One region of the Priestia sp. FSL P4-0332 genome, then DNA from elsewhere that is predicted to be linked to it. Evidence: riboswitches for the same ligand, from Rfam matches in the RefSeq annotation. Region 1 holds a riboswitch; each other region holds the start of a gene.
The links. A riboswitch is a leader RNA that binds a small molecule or an ion and turns the genes downstream of it on or off. The one in region 1 is predicted to bind S-adenosylmethionine.

Region 1 (4,237 bases):
TAACGGCAATCCTTCACGCAGTGCCGGTTCATCTACTTGAATCATTGAAATGCCCTGACTTTCAAGTGCTTCTACTTCTTTTCTAAGAGCAAGCGCAATTTGATTTGCCACGTCGTAGCGCGGGATATCATCACGCACAAACGACCAATTTAAAATCGTAATCGGACCCGTCAGCATTCCTTTAACCGGCTTATTTGTTAGAGACTGTGCGTAGACCGTTTCTTTGATCGTCATCGCCTGCTCATACGATACATCTCCGTAAATAAGCGGCGGCTTCACGCAGCGAGAACCGTAAGATTGCACCCAGCCAAACTTCGTAAACTGAAAGCCTCCTAATTTCTCACCGAAGTATTCGACCATGTCCGTACGCTCAAACTCTCCGTGCACAAGGACATCTAAGCCGATGTCTTCTTGAATTTCAATCCATTTTTTTATTTCCTCGTTAATGTACGCTTCATATGCTTCATCGCTTAACTCGCCTTTACGCCATTTTAAACGCTCTTTTCGCACTTCTTTTGTTTGCGGAAAGCTTCCAATCGTTGTCGTTGGAAGAAGCGGCAGTTGAAACGCTTCTTGCTGAACGCGTTGACGTACGTCAAACGGCGCTTGTCGCGCTGCTTTATAGCTGTGCAGCTGCTTCAGCTCTTTTTGCACGTCTTGATGATTTCGAAAAGATGAACCATTTAATGCTTGAATCGCCTGTTTGCTTACGTTTATTTCTTCTTCTATCGACTCTTTTCCTTGCTGCACTGCTTTTGTTAAAAGCGTGATTTCCTTTAGCTTTTCATCTGCAAAAGAGAGCGCATTTTTCAATACTGGATCAATGGTTTCTTCATTTTTCACCGTGACAGGAACATGTAATAAACTTGATGAAGGCTGCAGAATCAAACGGTCTTTTGATACGGCTTCTTCAATTTCACTAAGCGTTAAAAGCTGTTCGTCCAAATTTTCACGCCAAATATTTCGTCCGTCAATCACTCCCGCAGCCAGCACTTTATCAGTTGGAAAACCATATTTATTAAGCACAGTGAGATTTTCGCCTCGGTCATGCACAAAGTCTAAACCGATTCCTTCAACAGGAAGAGACACAACTTCTTTGTAGTGATCAACGCTGTCAAAATACGTTTGCAAAATGACTTTTACATTCGGTGCTGCTTCCTTCAAAGTTTGATAGACTTCTGTGTAAAGCGCCAGTTCTTCTTTTGATAGCGTTGTAGATAAAATTGGCTCATCTATCTGCACCCACTCTACTCCTTCTGCCTGCAGCTCCGCTAAGATAGTTGCATAAAGCGGAACAAACTGTTCAACTACTTCTTTAAACTCACTTTTTTTATATCCTTTTGACAGCTTCACAAATGTTACTGGACCTACAATCACGGGCTTTCCTTCAATATTCAGCTTTTCTTTTGCTTCTTTGTAAAACTGAAGCGGGCGATTTTCTACAAGTACCGGCGTACATTCCTCAAGCTCCGGTACGATGTAGTGATAATTTGTGTTAAACCATTTTGTCATCGTAGAGGCTACCGCACCTTTTGTTCCTCGGGCGATGTCAAAATACGTTTCAAGCGATACTGGTCCTCCGTTATACTCAAAGCGCTTTGGCACTAGACCGAACATAACAGCTGTATCTAACACGTGATCGTATAAGCTAAAATCGCCGACTGGAATCAATTCAATTCCTGCGTCACGCTGTTTTTTTAGATGCGCTAGACGAAGAGCTTTAATTTCTTGAAGAAAGATACCTTTCTCTAGCTTTCCTGCCCAAAACTGCTCAAGCGCTTTTTTCCATTCTCGTTTTTCACCAATTCTTGGATAACCTAAGTTCGAACTTTTTACACTGCTCATTTTTTCCACTCCCTGTATATTTTTTTATCGGTAAACTAAAAAATCTCTCTTTTCGAAATGAAAAGAGAGATAATACGCATACTTAACTAGAGTTGAGACAGCCTGTTTTTCTCAACACGTATTCCTCACTCCTCTCTATATCCCGTAGAGCTTAAGTGCATACAACAGGCAGGTCTCCTGACTTAGGTTCATCGCTTCCTATCCCTTCCCATTTCAACATGAAACAGTGGTTAATAAGTTGCTCCCCATTACAGTGGCGGGACCGCGCCGGCTTTTCACCGGTCTTCCCTTTTAAGCTGCGTACATTCGTTACACAGCACCTGATGCATTTTTATAAAATTGTCCATTCAAAACATATTCACATAAAATAAAAAGCCTCTCTATCACGAATAGAGAGGCATAGTATCTATGAAATCCTCTCTTATTTTTCAAAGCTGTACGCTTTGCAGGATGTAGCACCTTTTCAACAAGAATGTTAAATGGTTGCCGGGCTTCACAGGGCCAGTCCCTCCGCCTCTCTCAATAAGAGTTTTAATTGTTTATAATATTTTGAATGTAGAGTCATCTTAACACCTTAGATTTATGTTGTCAAAAGAAATTTCAAAAAAATTAGTTTTTAGGAGGCGCTGACGCTAATTTTTGCCTTAACAATTTGTAATCGTCTTTTCGGTGCGTTTCAATTAAATCTTTGGCTCCCTGGTGATATCCTGACGAATAAATATACTCTACCGCTGTTTCGATAAGCTTTCTTTTTTCTTCGGCACACTCCCGGTCCATTAAGGGGAACAGTCTACCTAAAAGGTCATTTAAATCTTCCTTGATAAAACGATCAAGTCCTTCTTGCATCTTTTCGTTTGCCATGATTGCTCCTCCATTTGCTGTGTATGTTCTAAGCCTCTATAAACAGGCATTTCACTGTAAATTTTAAGATAAAGTTAAGTCATTAAACAGTATATCAAGTGAATGTTTTTCTTCAATTACATATGTAATACAAATATATGACAAATATAGAGAATATATCATCATTCATTATCTATTATAACGTTTGACTGAGCCTTCTGCTACAAGGTTTCTGTAAACATTATGCATAATCTTCCAAAAGTCTGCCTGTGAATTACGGGCAGGCTTTTGGCTAAACATAGCTTTCTATTCTCTTGTTTTTACAAACAATTTCTTCGAGGTCGTCCAAAATCCTTCCAAAGAAGAGGTCCTAATATGTTGTACCTGCTTACAAAAAACTCCGTAAAATTATAATTATTTAAAATTAAAGGCGGATCAAAATCAAGAGGAGCACCGGCGCCTCCTGACAATACAAAATCAGTGCCTCTTCCAAACATAAACGACCCGTTTCTATTTTTTCTAATAAACTGCTCGTCATATGCATGCACGTGGCTAACGAGAACTTTTTTCACGCGGTGTTCTTGAATTAAATCAAAAAATTCTTGACTTTGAGGAGTCGTTACAGGAAACCCTTCAAGATTTGACCACCGGCCAATATTTGGCTGCGCATGCATGGCTACGACGGTATTACGAGGAGCATCCTCTAGCTGCTGCTCTAAATAATTCAGCTCTCTATCTGTAAATCCATATATTTTATTCTTGGGACTGATGACATTATTTAATGCGATGCACCGAAAGTTGAAGACAGGAATATCAATGACCCAGTGTACTTTTCCGATAGTGGCTCTGAAGTTTTCGAGATTGCTTTCATCAAGGTACAGTTCATCATGATTCCCTACGCATACAAACATAGGAATGTTTGATGCGATTTTTTCGACAACCTTAACAAAGTGCTCCAAATACTCTTTTTTCCCTGTATAGACGGTGTCTCCCCTATGAATAATAAACAGCGGGTTCAATTCCACCGCCTTTTTTAATACAAGCTCAAATTCACCGCTCATCGTGAAACAATTATCGTTTGGTCCGTCACCTCTGCTGTCGCCCATAAAAACAAAGTTAAATGGATCGGATTTAATTGTTTAATTCTTTGCTTTAATAACTTTTCAGAACGTTCATGAAGCGTCAAATTCATCAACTAGTTAATCCCCCTATTAATAAATAAATTTAGTTAAAAGTAAACAAGCTTACTTGTTTATATGAGAATTTGTTGACGAAGGTCACTACCTTCTTGTAAGCAGAACGCACATTTAGCTTTCGTTTTAGAAATTGCTAGTTATGAATATCTATTAAAGTCCACTCTATGATAAGCTAACCTATCTTTCCATTTTATTAGGCACTAATATGACAGTGTAAAAGCTGAAATCTCTATATCTACTAATAAGAAAGAGGCTGGGGACGAACAAAGGCCGACATGTGCTGAACCGCTTGTTACCCCGCAGTTGATTTCCGTGCAAGGCTTCACTTTCCGCGGGCGTCCGATGAGCCTCCTCGT
Region 2 (4,237 bases), 2.1 Mb from region 1:
GTTTACCGGGTTTGATAATGACGGTACTTTAGAGTTGTATAGAGGCAAGACATTTGCTAGTACTTTATCATTACTGAAAAGTAAATATGTTCAAATAAATCAAGGGGGTCCTGAGAAAAAAGCAGGCCAGCTCCTTGACGTATTAGGTTCGTCAGAGTCTGCTTACCTTGTATTACTGTCGGAAGATGATGGTATCGTCTATATCAATGTTGAACATGTAAAAAGTATAAGTGAATATCAAAACAATAATAACAATAATAACAATAATAATAACAATAATAACATTCAAATGAATAATCAATTTGCTACAAATCAGGAACCAACTTATATGAAATCAAAAAACTTTAATAATTTATTTACTCATCTATCACACAAATGGGTATCGATCAACGGCGGCGGTCCAGAAGCTGTAGAAGGTGTATTGGTGCAAAGTCGGAATGGTACTTTTACCCTTGTTCAGGACAATCAAGTATTACGCTTACAGCCAAGACATGTTAAAACCATTTGTGTAGGAGCAAAAGGATCTTTTAAACAAAATAATAATCAAGATGATGAGCAGAAAGAGGAAAATACAAATACTGAAGACGGAGGATCAACGGAAGGCGTTCCAGAAGGTCGTACAGGAAGAAGCCGCCGCACAGGTTCACACTCGTCAGGAAGAAGCCGCCGCACAGGTTCACACTCGTCAGGAAAAAGCCGCCGCTCAGATTCACACTCGTCAGCGTCAAGAGAGCAAGTCATCCAAACAAAAAATTATCGTTGGAAAGCATAATGAATAAGAACAAAAAAGGTGCTTATAAAGCACCTTTTCTGTCATATAGGAAAGAGGGAGGAGAATGAGTATAAATCGTTATATTAATAAAATTGTAGAAGTAGATATTTCAGGGAAAACTAAGTTTATTGGCAGACTTGTTGACTTAGGGTTAGATGTCATGATTTTGTATAATGGACATGATTATTTGTATATTCCTCTTTTACACATGCATCGTTTGCGAGAAGTATCAGAAGAAGACTATACGGTTTTACGTGAAATAGAAGAGAACTTGATAGAAGAAAGTCAGCGAATTTCTTATCGTAATATTTTACAGCAGGCAAAAGGGAAATTTATTGAAATTTATGTAACGGGAGGGAAATCATTGCATGGCTATATCACAAGCGTGCTGAATGATTATCTTGTGTTTTATTCTCCAGTGTATAAAAATGTCTTTGTTTCTCTACATCATTTGAAATGGCTTACCCCTTACAGTAATGAGTTAACCCCTTATTCTTTAAGTGACAAAGAGCTCCCGGTAAGGCCCGCCTCTGCACCTTTTGTCAGAAACTTTGAAGAGCAGCTTAAAAAATATGAAAATCAACTGGTCGTATTAGATTTAGGGGATCAATCAGAAAAAATTGGCGTACTTAAAGAAGTTTCTAATAATATTGTTGAACTAATTACGGCAAATGGAGAAAGTATGTATTGGAAGTTAGCTCACGTAAAATCTGTGCACTTGCCTTAGAAAAAGAGACCTGGCTGTCGTCTCTTTTTTTTATGTGCTTATCAGGACAAGTATATTGAATAAACAAATGAGATGATTTGAATTTTTTAGAAAATTATGTTGACAATAAAGAAAATCTTTATTAAAGTTATTAACAACAAACGTTAACCACCAACAATTATATAGAACTCTTATCAAGAGTGGCGGAGGGACTGGCCCTGCGATGCCCGGCAACCATCAAATGAAACATTCATTTGAACGGTGCTAATTCCTGTGGAACATCAGTATTGTTCTAACAGATGAGAGAAATCGTGTATAAACGAACACTCTTCCATCTGTGAAGAGTGTTTTTTATTTTGAGTTAAGGAGAGAAATAGATGAAAATTGAAACTTTATTAGTTCGTTCAGGAGTAGGTCGCGACCCTTCAACAGGTTCTATTACAACACCCATTTATCAAGCATCAACATTTGCTCATCCTGCTTTAGGGCAAAGTACAGGATTTGACTATGCACGTACGGCAAATCCTACTCGTACAGCATTGGAAGAAGCAATTGCTGCTTTAGAAAAAGGAGAAGTAGGAGTAGCATTTGCTTCAGGAATGGCGGGCGTAATGGCAGTTTTAGCACTATTTAAAAACGGAGATCATTTAATTGTATCAGAAGATTTATACGGAGGAACGTACCGAGTACTAAATGAAATCTTTTCAGAGCAAGGAATTACTGTTTCGTACGTCAACACAGCCCATCTCGAGCAAGTAAAAGATGCGCTTCGTCCCAACACGAAAGCTTTATTTATTGAAACACCTACAAATCCAATGATGCACGTGACTGATTTGCCCGAAGCAATTGCGTTAGCTAAACAGCATGATTTGCTTACTATCGTTGACAATACATTCATGTCCCCTTACTATCAGCGTCCTTTAGAGCTTGGAGCAGATATTGTGATACATAGTGCGAGCAAATACATTGGGGGGCATAATGATGTAGTTGCTGGTCTTGTAGTCGCTCGATGTAGTAGCTTAGGAGAGAAAATTCGTTTTTATCAAAATGCAGCTGGGGCAATCTTAGGTCCACAAGATAGCTGGTTGTTGTTGCGCGGTGTTAAGACGCTAGCGCTTCGTATGGAAAAGCATAACGAAAACGCACTGAAAATTGCAAATTGGCTTACTGCTCATGATCTCGTAGAAAAAGTGTATTACCCTGGTCTTGAAACACATCCAGGCTATGAAATCATGAAGAAACAAGCGACTGGATTTGGAGGCATGATTTCTTTTGCTGTCTCACACCCTGACATCGTGTCCACGCTTTTGGAAAATGTTAAAGTTATTACATTTGCAGAAAGCTTAGGAGGCGTGGAAAGTTTAATGACATTCCCAGCTCGTCAAACACACGCTGATATTCCCGAGGAAATTCGAAATCGTGTTGGAGTAACAAACTGTTTACTGCGATTATCAGTTGGAATTGAGCACGCAGATGATTTAATTAAAGATTTGAAGGAGGCATTTGATGCATACCAACAATAATAAACATAGATTCGGTACGAACTTAATTCATGCAAATACAGGAATTGACGGTCATTTTGGAGCGGTTAACGTACCTATTTATCAGGTATCTACATTTAACCAAGAAGATGAGACGAACAACGGCCGCTATGACTATTCTCGTTCAGGAAATCCAACTCGTGAGGCTTTAGAAAACACCATTGCTCAGCTAGAAAATGGATACGCTGGTTTTGCTTTTTCATCAGGTATGGCTGCTATCTCATCGGTGTTATCTATTTTTGAATCAGGGGATGAAATTTTAGTTTCACACGATACGTACGGCGGGACATATCGTGTATTAACACGGTTATTTTCAAAGTTTGGTATCAAAACAACTTTTGTTGATACAACGAAGGTTGAGAAAGTAGAAGAAGCAATCACAAAAGATACGAGAGCTATTTATATCGAAAGCCCTTCAAATCCATTTTTACAGGTAACGGATATTAAAGCAGTAGCAAGTTTGGCGAAGGAGCGCAATCTCCTTACAATTGTAGATAACACGTTTTTAACACCTTATCTACAGCAGCCGATTGACCTTGGTGTAAATATTGTGATTCATAGTGCTACAAAATATATCAGCGGTCACAGTGACGTCATTGGCGGTCTAGTTGTGGTAAGCGATGAAAAGCTAGCAGAAGAAGTAAAGTTTGTACAAAATGCTTTTGGTGCTATCTTAGGACCACAGGATTGTTTTTTACTGCTTCGAGGAATTAAGACATTAAAAGTTCGTTTAGATCAGCAGTTAAAAACAGCGCTGCAGTTTGCAAAGTGGCTTGAAGAACAATCTCTAGTAAGCTGTGTATACTATCCAGGCTTAGAAAGTCATCCAGACCACAAGCTGATTTCAGAACAAGCAAATGGATACGGAGCTATGATTTCTTTCCAAGTACAGGATGAAAAAGTAGCACGACATATTTTACAAGGAGTGAAATTGGCTTCAATTGGCGTTAGTCTAGGTGCAGTTGAATCCATTCTAACGCATCCTGCAACAATGTCTCATGCAAGTATCCCAAAAGAAGTACGTGAAGAAAAAGGAATTACTGATTCACTTCTTCGCCTTTCAGTAGGGTTAGAGGAATTCGAGGATTTGAAGCAAGACTTTGACGCCGTTTTTCAAAGCTTAGAAGAAAAAGCGTTAATTAAATAAAAAAAGGACTTCCATCAAGGAAGTCCTTTTTATCGTTATATACAGCTATCTAAAAGGTTTGTGTATAGGGA
Region 3 (4,237 bases), 1.3 Mb from region 1:
ACCATACGTTACGCCGTTTTGAACAAGTTTTACTTTGTCACCAATGTTTAATTCTTTAGCTTGCTCTTCTGTTACAGGAAGAGTGATAGGAATACTCCATACTGTTCCATCTGCTAAACGCATATTTTCAACAACTGATTGATAATCTTTTTCTCCTAAAAATCCTGTAATTGGGCTGTAAGCACCAATTCCAATTAGTTCTAAATCACTTAGGGCCATGTTATCTACTTCGATTTCTTTTGTTAATGACGTGTAGTCATATGTTGGTTGATATAAATTAATTAATTCTCCACCGTGTGCTTGAATTGTTGTCATTTTGTAAAATCCTCCTTAAATAATTAACACAATATAATAAAAAGCACTTGAATCACGCAGTCATTTTTTCTTTTTCCGACTGCAAGCTTGCTCTTTTTCTTCTAGTCGCTCTAGCTAAGCTTAAAACACCTGCTGTGGCAATACATCCGCTAGCTAGCACCACAAATGAATATAAGTCGCTTTCAAGTACTAATTTCACAAGAACATATGAGATTACGAGTGAAAATACAGGGGATACCACCCAAACCTTTAACATTTGAATGACCACTTCGCGCTGTTCTTTCGTGAATCCCGTTTTCGCTGCTCCTATTCCAATAATAGAAGACGTAGTGACCTGTGTAAGCGGTACTGGCAAACCAAACAGTGAAGCGACTGTGACAAGAGAAGCACCAGTACCCGAGATAATGCACCCTTCTCCTACAGAATAGCGAGTAATTTTTTTCCCGTTTGTTTCAATAACCCGGCCTCCTAGTAAAAGAGCTCCGAGCGCCACTGCCAATCCTCCTGCTATGACACCCGTTGTGGCATCCATTAATCCAGCTCCTACTAGAGGACCGACAGCATTTGCCACGTTATTCATTCCAGCTGAGAAGGCTTCAAAGAATCCCGTCGCTATAACTAAAATCGTTAAAACTCTTTTCCACTTTCCCTCTGCTTCTTTTTTATGCGCTCTGCGTTTTATCACTTTTCCAATCAAAAAAGCAATGACAAATGAAACTAGCGGAACAATAATCCAAAAAGACATGACAACTAAAAGTTTTTCCACATACAGAGATTGATAAGCTACGCCTACTCCAACAACTGAACCAACCGTTACTTCACTTGTTGATAGAGGAATACCAATTAAATTCGCGAAAAAGAGTGACAGCGTTGCAGCAGCCAGAATGATAATAACTAATTCTACTGACAGCAATTTTTCAGGTATGATACCTGAACTGATGGTTTTTACCACCTCACCGCCTCCGATAATGGCTCCGAGCACAATACCTACAGCACAGATGAACAGGGCTACTCTTCGCTTTTTAATCGCACCGGAGCCGTATGAAACGCCCATAGCTGCTGCTGCACCGCTTGCCCCAATATTCATTGCAAAAAAAAGCGCAATGATAAAGGCAACATATAAAAGCATCATTTATTCAGCTCTTTCGTATTTAAGATTCGTGTAATCCGCATTCAACTTTTTGTGTACCTGCCCATCTTCCTGAACGTAAATCGTCTACATTGTAGGCAGGTGCGGTACAGGGTTCACAGCCGATACTTGGGTAGCCTTGATCATGAAGTTTGTTATATGGCAAATCATGCTTATACACATAGCGCCAAATTTCCTTCCAAGACCAATGAATTAACGGACAAACTTTCACCTTCTTGAATTTCTCATCCTTATTAAAGTAATTCGTGCTGGCACGAGACTCAGACTGCTCGCGTCTCAAACCAGAAATCCACGCATCATAAGGAGCAAGAGATTCTCTTAATGGAATGATTTTTCGAATTTGACAGCATAAGTTAGGCTGACTCTTCCAAAGCTCATCTCCATGTTTTTCAGCTTGTTCTGCAAGAGTTAAATCCGGTTTTTTCATATGAATACGTAAATCAGGGAAGCGTTCTTTAATTGCATCAATCACTTCATATGTTTCTTTAAAATGAACGCCTGTATCTAAAAAGACAATTTCAGCATCTTTTTTCACTTTTGAAATTAAATCAATTAACACGATCCCTTCGATCCCAAAGCTTGATGCATAGATAATTGAATCTCCGTAGGTATCATACGCCCACTGCAATGCTGAAAGGGCTCCTTTTGTTTCATCTTCACTGTCGAACTCTGGAAACGTATCACTCCAGTTTTCGTACGTATATAAGTCTGCCATTTTCTTCACTCCAATTCTTAGTTATCCGCGTTATCCAATAAAAAAAGACGGTTTTACCCACTAGAATTGGATAAAACCGCCTCTAGTGTGTCTAGTCAGCGAAACTATTTAATTCTTACTTTGCTTCGACATGCCCAAAGATTTGTTTTAAGTCGGGGATTACAGTCATTGGTGTCCCTCCTCAAATTATCGCTTGCGCTATATCAAAATAAAAAGTCTTCCATATTGAAAGACTGGGTAGGCAATAAATTTTCACCTTATCTTTCAAAATGATACACACTTTGCTGGAATTAGCACCTTGCTAAGCAGGTTGCCGGGGTTCAGCGGGCCAGATCCCTCCACCACTCTTGATAAGCATTTTTTAAAAATTTTAGCATATTTAGAATATTTGTCAACATTAAAAATCATATATCCGATAAGAAAACTATACTTTAAATTCACAGAAATATCTATACTTTTATTTAAAACAACATATGTAAATTTAAACCAAATGTGAACATATCAGTTTATAAAACGCTTTCTTTTTTCTCCAACTTTTTATATTCTCTTGCTAAATAAAACATAAAACCTTTCTATAAAATTAATAAGGGATTTATAAGCTTTACGGATAATTCACCCACATTAGCACACATTACAGATAACACTGACTGACAGATAGGAGCTATATAAAATGGAGAGACAACCTTTTCAATTAGACGATACAATTAAAAATAATGTGCGAACATATTTACAGCAGATTTCAACTGAAGCCTCTAATTTAATTAAACATTTAGACACGAGTGATCATTGTATACTATGTGATTTTGAGGAGATGCGAAAGTTATTTCAAGATGTTCAAGCTACGGCTGCCTCTTATTACTTGCGTCATTACTTATCGCCTTATACATTTGAATATGCTGCTCTGTCCTTAGCTATTCATAACCTTTCTGAGAAACGTCACGGCGCTCTAATTGTCATTGAACGGGAACAAAATGTAGACCCTCTTATTCAAAAAGGAATGCCTATTCAAGCTCCTGTCAGCGCTACGCTAGTTGAGACGCTGTTCTATCCAGGGACACCCTTACATGACGGAGCCGTCCTAATTAGAAATAATCAGCTTATCTCAGCTGCTAATGTTTTACCTCTCTCGTCTATTATTTCAACGACCAAAAAAATGGGAACACGTCACCGTGCAGCCATTGGAATGTCGGAAAAATCGGATGCATTAATTTTAGTTGTCTCTGAAGAAACAGGCAAAATTTCGTTTGCACTTGATGGAAGCCTCTACCCTATTCACTCCAGCAAAAATATGATTTAAGAGCCCTTTCCTGATAAGCAGCCCTATATTGACTTCTATATCCTTTCTCTTTAATATATTTCATAGTTTTTACATACTATAGATACGGGTGATGCATATGACAATTTTAAAATTTGAACATGTAGGCGTTCAAGTAAAGGATATAGAAGAATCTATTGAGTTCTATACGCAAAAAGTGGGATTAGAGCTCATCGAAAAACTACCACATACCGATCCGTCTTTGAAGCTAGCTTTTCTAGGTTTAGAAGGCAATGTAATTGTAGAGTTAATTCAAGGGTATAACTCAAGCTTACCTAACGAAGGTAAAGTTCATCATTTTGCGCTGGCAGTAGACGGAATTGAAGAGGAGTTTGAGCGTTTAAAATCAGCAGGCGTTTCATTTGTGGAAGAAAACATTGTAACTTTGCCAAATGGAGCAAGATACTTATTTTTCTACGGTCCAGACAAAGAATGGATTGAATATTACGAAGTAAAAAGATAAAGATATCTTATACCTTCAGTGAAAAATGGTCATACTGTGGCTATGACTAATCACTGGAGGTTTTTTTATGATGGAATGGCTATTATTTCGACTTTTTCGTCGTTCTATTTTAGTGCGGCTTCTTTTTATTATCGGCTGCCTTGTTCTGCTTTTCGGCATGCTTATACATTTCCTAGAGCCGCAAACGTTTGGGAATGTGTTTGAAGGAATTTGGTGGGTTATTATTACAATCTCTACTATAGGGTACGGTGATTTTGCTCCGACCACTACGATTGGAAG

Region 2: it holds a riboswitch for S-adenosylmethionine, as region 1 does, so the genes downstream of both, MKY06_RS07125 (trans-sulfuration enzyme family protein) here and metE (5-methyltetrahydropteroyltriglutamate--homocysteine S-methyltransferase) in region 1, are expected to answer to the same signal.
Region 3: it holds a riboswitch for S-adenosylmethionine, as region 1 does, so the genes downstream of both, MKY06_RS25100 (phosphoadenylyl-sulfate reductase) here and metE (5-methyltetrahydropteroyltriglutamate--homocysteine S-methyltransferase) in region 1, are expected to answer to the same signal.

What each region holds. Positions count from the first base shown of each region.
Region 1 is NZ_JBBOUA010000001.1:3,463,891-3,468,127, forward strand. Features, by position in the region: gene metE (5-methyltetrahydropteroyltriglutamate--homocysteine S-methyltransferase) at 1-1,845, opposite strand, end outside; cobalamin riboswitch at 1,996-2,184, opposite strand; SAM riboswitch class I at 2,264-2,374, opposite strand; gene MKY06_RS18000 (hypothetical protein) at 2,455-2,706, opposite strand; gene MKY06_RS18005 (metallophosphoesterase family protein) at 3,006-3,746, opposite strand; gene MKY06_RS18010 (hypothetical protein) at 3,743-3,880, opposite strand.
Region 2 is NZ_JBBOUA010000001.1:1,398,151-1,402,387, forward strand. Features, by position in the region: gene MKY06_RS07115 (spore coat protein) at 1-772, shown strand, start outside; gene MKY06_RS07120 (hypothetical protein) at 837-1,499, shown strand; SAM riboswitch class I at 1,667-1,784, shown strand; gene MKY06_RS07125 (trans-sulfuration enzyme family protein) at 1,856-3,001, shown strand; gene MKY06_RS07130 (trans-sulfuration enzyme family protein) at 2,985-4,166, shown strand; gene MKY06_RS07135 (hypothetical protein) at 4,202-4,237, opposite strand, start outside.
Region 3 is NZ_JBBOUA010000001.1:4,781,626-4,785,862, forward strand. Features, by position in the region: gene sat (sulfate adenylyltransferase) at 1-315, opposite strand, end outside; gene MKY06_RS25095 (inorganic phosphate transporter) at 368-1,447, opposite strand; gene MKY06_RS25100 (phosphoadenylyl-sulfate reductase) at 1,467-2,180, opposite strand; SAM riboswitch class I at 2,435-2,537, opposite strand; gene cdaS (sporulation-specific diadenylate cyclase CdaS) at 2,851-3,477, shown strand; gene MKY06_RS25110 (VOC family protein) at 3,575-3,958, shown strand; gene MKY06_RS25115 (potassium channel family protein) at 4,026-4,237, shown strand, end outside.